Linked DNA regions of Labrys monachus. The protein of the gene in region 1 interacts with the protein of each later gene in a pairwise test. Links are inferred from orthologs where the notes say so. Each region holds a gene or a part of one and is shown on either strand. Other genes may lie near its edges.

Region 1 (3,092 bases):
CACCTGCAGGCCGGCTTCGGAGACTTCCGAGGAGATGCGGCCGGCGACCGATCCCAAGGCGAGGGTCAGGTCGTCATGGGCGACAACGATGGCCGAGCGGACGCGGTCGGCATTGCCGACGATGGCCTCGCGCTGCGCCGACAGGTCCTCGACCAGCGAACGGATGCGCTGCTCGCTCTCCGAATAGGAGCGCTCGAGCATGGAGACCTCGTTGTGGACCATGATCTCGAGCTCGCTCGCGCGGGCGAGGGCGCGGTCGATGCCGTCGCCCATGGCCGCGACCTCGCGCCGGATCGCCTGGCCCACCGAGGTGACGGATTCGGATGCCGCGCCTTCGGGCTCGGCCAGACGCAGGGCGACCTGGGTCATGGACCGCGTCACATAGCGCATCTCCTGGGCGCGCCAGAATAGCGCCGCCATGGCGAAGAAGAAGACGGGCGGAAGCAGGATGGAGAGGACGCCGAGCGCGAGGCCGGGGCTGGCCTGGTAGGTCGCCGGATTGAAGAGGGCGCCGACCTGGATATTCCCCGTCACCCGCAACAGGAAGATGCCGCCGGCGAACCACAGCGCGCTCAAGGCGACAGCAATATAATAGGGCATCAGCGACGGGCGGCGCTGCAGGGCCTGGAGCAACTGCCCCACGCTCGCCCGGTCGTCATTGGCCGGGGCGCGGCGCTCCCTGGCAAAGGCCTTCTCCGGCGCCCGTACCGCAGCGGGCTTTTCCTGAGCGCGCGACACGGAAGGCCGCGCCTTCGGCTCCGGCTCGATATCGAAATTGAAGCCGTCGTCGACCTTGGGCAATTGAGCACGCTCACCGTCTGTCGCGTCGGCGCCGGATTTGCTCATGTTGAGCGCTTCCTCGATCGCAGACAGGGCGGCGTCGGCCGGATCCTGCACCTTCGACTTCTTCGACATAACGTGCCTCACGCCACTTAATCGCCGCCGCCCGCGTGAACCCGAAATCATCCACGCGACCAGAGGCATCAGTCTCCACATCGCTTCGGATGAAGCGATGCCACATGGTCCCCGAAACGAGGACGCAGGTGCCGTACTAAAATCCTATCCTGCGCGATCCCGAATTAAAACCGCCGCCGGCAGCTTTCATACAGCATCGTTAACGACTTTTTTACCACTCTTGAAGCGCGAAAAAACCGTCTAATTTCGGAGTTTCCCCTGATTCAAGCAGGATAAGCGCAGCCCTCGCGCGCCCGGCCTGGATTTTCCGGCGATTCTGCCGACGGAAATCGGGGCCCCTCCACACTGGAACCGTGCCGGACGGGTCTGTATAGAACCTCTATCGAAAGCCGGGACCCACCATGGTAAGAATCAATTTCCGCGATCACAAGGGACAGATTCGAGAGGTCGAGGCCGAAGCCGGCTCGACTGTGATGGAAGCAGCCATCCGTAACGGCATTCCGGGCATTCTGGCCGAATGCGGAGGCGCCTGCGCTTGCGCGACCTGCCATGTCTATGTCGACGAGGCCTTCATGCCGCTGGTCGGGGAGCCCGAGCCGATGGAGGAGGACATGCTGGACTTCGCCTTCGATGTCCGGCCGACATCTCGCCTGTCCTGCCAGATCCGCGTGCGCGACAATCTCGACGGCCTCACCGTCACCACGCCCGAGAAGCAGGCATGAGCCGGCGCCTTTCCATCGCCGTGGAGCGCTGGCCGCTGGCAGCCGTCTTCACGATCGCGCGGGGCTCGCGCACCGAAGCGGTCGTGGTGGTGGTGGAAATCTCGTGCGGCGATCATGTCGGGCGGGGCGAATGCGTGCCTTATGCCCGCTATGGCGAGACGGTGGAGGGTATTGCCGAGGCCATCGAAGCGCAGCGGGCCGCCATCGAGGCGGAGGCAAGCCGGGACGCGCTGCAGCGCTCGATGCCCCCGGGCGCCGCACGCAATGCGGTCGATTGCGCGCTGTGGGACCTTGAGGCGAAGATCGCCGGCCGGCCGGTCTGGCAGTTGGCCGGGCTGCCGCAGCCTCGCCCGGTGACGACGGCCTATACGCTCTCCCTCGGAGATGCCGACGCCATGGGCGAGGCGGCCGCCGCCGCGGCGCACCGGCCCCTGCTGAAGGTGAAGCTCGGCAGGCCCGACGATGCCGCGCGCATCGCGGCGGTGCGGCGCAACGCACCGCATTCGAGCCTGATCGTCGATGCCAATGAGGGATGGCGGGCGGACGACCTCGCCCGCAACTTCGCCGCCTGCGCACAGGCCGGCGTCGTGCTGATCGAGCAGCCCCTGCCGGCCTCGGAGGACGCCGCCCTTGCCGAAATCGAGCGCATCGTCCCGGTCTGCGCCGACGAATCGCTGCATGACCGGGCCTCCCTACCCGGACTGGCGGGGCGTTACGACGCGATCAACATCAAGCTCGACAAGGCCGGCGGCCTGACCGAAGCGATCGCGCTGGCCCGCGACGCCTCCGCTCTCGGCTTCGACCTGATGATCGGATGCATGGTCGGAACCTCGCTGGCGATGGCGCCGGCGCTGCTCCTGGCCGGCCAGGCCCGTGTCGTCGACCTCGACGGGCCGCTCCTGCTGGCGAAGGACCGCCAAGCCGGCCTGCTCTATGAAGGCAGCACTGTCCATCCGCCCGATCCTGCCCTCTGGGGCTGACCCCGGAGACGGCGGTTCGGCAGGGCGCGGCGACGGACGGGCGTCGCGGCCGGTGCGGTCCTTGAACGAAACAACGGCATCGGGGAAAACTCGGCGGGGCGTTAGCTCTCCCCGGCCGTATGCCTTATAGAGAGGTAACACTCGCCTTCGAGTGATTCGTTAATATTTTCATGCCCGTGTTCTTAAATTGACGAGCGCCATTTGATGCAACCGGTTCCGCCGCAGCCTCTCCTGAGCGAAGAGGATTATGGTGCCATCGAGGCGGCAGTCATGGAAACGGCGCGCGGTCGCTGGTTCCTGGCCGAATATGCCCGCCGGAATCGCAATGCCGACACGGCGGCGGTGCTTGCCGCCATACACCGACTGGAGCGTCTGGTCGAAAGCGCCGCTTCGACGGATGCCCGCAGCGAGGTCGCCAAGGGAATGGCGAATATCGCCCGGGCAATCGCCGAGGCGGAAATACCGCTTTCGGCCG
Region 2 (3,240 bases), 1.5 Mb from region 1 along the record:
CTGGATCCAGCCGGTCCTCTATGCGGCCCTCGGCCTGGCCTGGGTGCTTCCGGCGATGCTCATCATCAAATGGATGGAAAAGCCGGCCCGCAAGGCGCCCGCCGACCGGCGGTGACATCTGCGGCTCGCCGGGTCCGACCGGGCGGCAGGTGCGGGACCGGCCTCGCGGACCCGCGATTCTCGGCCGGCAATGTGTAAGGGCGGACAGGATGTCCGCGCTCCCGGGAAGGGTCAGAGGCCTGCCGCCGCCAGCAACGCCGCGTGCAGCCCCCTGACGTCGCGCCGGCCGTCATAGCGCTGCCCGTTGACGAACAAGGTCGGCGTGGCGTTGACGCCGCTGTCGATGCCGCTGCGGAAATCCGCCTCGATACGATCGGCGAAGCGGTCGTTGAAGGCATCCGCCATCGCCGCTTCGCTCAAGCCGAGCCTGCGGCCATAGGCACGCAGCGAACGGTCGTCGAGCCTCTCCTGATTGTCGTAGAGGATGCGATGCATCGGCCAGAACCGGCCGATGTCATCGGCGGCTTCGGAGAACTCGGCGGCGCGATGGGCATGGGGATGCAGGCGCGTCACGGGAAAATGCCGGAACACATAGCGCAGCCGATCGCCCATGAGGTCGCGCACGGCGTCGATGACGCCCACCGTCTCCCCGCAATAGGGACATTCGAAATCGCCATATTCGACGAGCGTGACCGCCGCATCTGCGGGGCCCTGGGCGTGATCGCGCGGACCGACCGGCTGGGAAAGGGTGCTCACGCTCGACCTCCAGATCACGTGGGATAGGCTGGCGCCGGAAAGCGAGGGTTCGTGGCGGCGCCGTCGCCGGACGAGGCGCCGATCAGCCCCCTCGCCCGACCTCGACGGAGGCGGGACCGAAATCGAACAGCGTCTGGTAGAAGAGGTGGTGCGACACTACCACATAGACACAGGCAAAGAGAATGGCAGCGACAAGGGTCGTCAGGGCCGCCTTGCGCAGCAGCATCGGCCGCTGCGGAGCCGCCCCTTCGCTGCCGGGCACGACCTCGCCGGCCTCGAACTGGCTCTTGACGCCGAGCGGCAGGATGGCGAACAGCGTCATCCACCAGATGACGAAGAAGAGGGCGACCGAAAGCAGGGGCGACATGGCGTCCGTTTCTCAAGAAGTTGACCGCAAGGCCCTGGCACGACGTTGCCGAGGCCCTGCCTCGAATGCCCGCCGCGATGCGGCCAGCCCGAGCCTCGCCCATTTCAACGCCTGTTCGGGATCGTCGAGCGCTTCGTCCGGCAAGCTCCAATAGGGAAGGGTCACCGTTCGTGTCCTGCCCTGATAGGTGAACGGAGCGGAACCAGCCTGCTGGAACAGCGGGATGGTCTGCGCATCCGCCTTGATCCAGATCTGCTCGAAGGCGCCGAGCGCGAACACCCGTCCCTCCGAATAGAGCCCGACGCCGCCGAACAAGCGCCTGATGCTCAATTGCGGCAGGCCGGCGAAGAGATCACGCAGATGATCCGGATCCATCGTCGGCAAAGACCTCGATCGGCGGACCTCAGGGCGTCGCTTCCAACGCCGCGTCGGAAGCCGGCGTGATGGCGACCGATTCCCCGCAGCCGCAGGCGGATGTCTGGTTCGGATTGTTGAACACGAATTGCGCCGACAGCTTGTCGGTCTTGTAGTCCATCTCGGTGCCGAGCAGGAAAAGCACGGCCTTGGGGTCGATCAGGACCTTCACGCCCTTGTCCTCGACGATCTCGTCGAGAGGATGGACCGCCTCGGCATATTCCATCGTGTAGGACATGCCGGCACAACCGCCGTTCTTCACGCCGACCCGCACCCCTTCGAAGGGCCTGTCGGCGCCCGCCATGATGGACTTGATCTTCTCGGCCGCCGCATCCGTCAGCGACACGACTTTGAACTTGGGACGAATCTTGCTCACTTGCCACTCCAACAGCGCCGGGTTCAAGGCCCGGCCCTCGGACGATACGACCCCAATATAGGCTCGATTCCAGGACAATGCGAGGGCCTGGAGAATGCGAGCCCCTCGGCCCTCACCACATGTCGAGCGCCACGCGCGCCTCGTCCGACATGCGCGACTGGTCCCACGGCGGATCGAAGACCATGGTGACCTGCACGTCCGACACGCCGGGAACGCTCAGGACCGCGTTTTCGACCCAGCCGGGCATCTCCCCGGCGACGGGGCAGCCCGGCGCCGTCAGCGTCATGTCGATGGACACCTTGCGGTCATCCGCGATCTCGACGCGGTAGATCAGGCCGAGTTCATAGATGTCGGCGGGAATTTCGGGATCGTAGACCGTCTTCAGCGCCGCGACGATGCCATCGGTCAGCCGGTCTATCTCCTCGGGCGGCAGTGCGGTCGCACCGGCCACGGCGGGTTCATTGGGCCTGGTCTCGGCCAGATCTGCGTCGGCCATGAATGCCTCCGTCATGCAAAAAAGGTCTGCGCCTTGTTCAGCGCCTCGACGAGCATGTCGACCTCCTCGAGCGTATTGTAGAGCCCGAAGGAAGCACGGCATGTCGATGTCACGCCATATCGCGCCAAAAGCGGCTGGGCGCAATGCGTTCCCGCCCGCACCGCCACACCGTGGCGGTCGAGCACCGTGGCGACGTCATGCGCATGGGCGTTCTTCAGTTCGAACGATACGATGCCGCCCTTGCCCGGCGCCTCGCCGAAGATCCGGACCGAATTGAGCTTCGACAGCCGCTCACGGGCATAATGCAGCAGCTTCTCCTCATGTGCACGGATATTCTCGCGTCCGAGCGCCATCATGTAGTCCAGCGCCGCGCCGAGGCCGATGGCCTGGACGATGGGCGGCGTCCCCGCCTCGAAGCGATGCGGGGGAGCCGCATAGGTGACGTTGTCCTCGGTGACTTCGCCGATCATCTCGCCGCCGCCATTGAAAGGCGGCATCCGCTCGAGCCATTCCTTCTTGCCGTAGAGCACGCCGATGCCGGTCGGCCCGTAGACCTTGTGGCCGGTGAAGGCATAGAAATCGACATCGAGGTCCTGCACATCGACGTCGAGATGCACCGCGCCCTGGCTGCCGTCGGCGAGCACCGGGATGCCGCGGGCATGGGCCATCGCCACGATATCCTTGAGCGGCGTCACCGTGCCCAGCACATTCGACATATGGGTGATCGCCACGATCTTGGTGCGCGGCGTGAGCAGCCTTTCGAAGACTTCGAGGTCGAAGGAGCCGTCTTCGCGCACCGGCGCCCATTTCAGCACCGCGCCGGCCCGCTCG

What was found.
Region 2: the proteins of J3R73_RS24710 (region 1) and J3R73_RS17880 interact in binary tests that used the Escherichia coli proteins (3 or more experiments, as listed by UniProt). The link is inferred for Labrys monachus from one-to-one orthologs.

Annotation. Positions count from the first base shown.
Region 1 is NZ_JAUSVK010000001.1:5,401,867-5,404,958, reverse strand. Bases 201-2,976 are described here. They hold J3R73_RS24710 (2Fe-2S iron-sulfur cluster-binding protein), read left to right. Parts: upstream 201-1,316; coding sequence 1,317-1,637; downstream 1,638-2,976. Other genes in these bases: J3R73_RS24700 (hypothetical protein), read left to right, coding at 2,822-2,976; dgcA (N-acetyl-D-Glu racemase DgcA), read left to right, coding at 1,634-2,617; J3R73_RS24715 (apolipoprotein A-IV repeat region-like domain-containing protein), read right to left, coding at 201-915. In the rest of the region: more of J3R73_RS24715, read right to left, coding at 1-200; more of J3R73_RS24700, read left to right, coding at 2,977-3,092. UniProt on the Escherichia coli protein: Ferredoxin are iron-sulfur proteins that transfer electrons in a wide variety of metabolic reactions. Although the function of this ferredoxin is unknown it is probable that it has a role as a cellular electron transfer protein.
Region 2 is NZ_JAUSVK010000001.1:3,924,283-3,927,522, forward strand. Bases 216-3,139 are described here. They hold J3R73_RS17880 (HesB/IscA family protein), read right to left. Parts: upstream 1,905-3,139; coding sequence 1,527-1,904; downstream 216-1,526. Other genes in these bases: J3R73_RS17865 (DsbA family protein), read right to left, coding at 232-756; J3R73_RS17870 (DUF1467 family protein), read right to left, coding at 839-1,123; J3R73_RS17875 (TfoX/Sxy family protein), read right to left, coding at 1,136-1,498; J3R73_RS17885 (SUF system Fe-S cluster assembly protein), read right to left, coding at 2,026-2,409; J3R73_RS17890 (cysteine desulfurase), read right to left, coding at 2,421-3,139. Outside these bases: J3R73_RS17860 (DUF2842 domain-containing protein), read left to right, coding at 1-115; more of J3R73_RS17890, read right to left, coding at 3,140-3,240. UniProt on the Escherichia coli protein: Is able to transfer iron-sulfur clusters to apo-ferredoxin. Multiple cycles of [2Fe2S] cluster formation and transfer are observed, suggesting that IscA acts catalytically.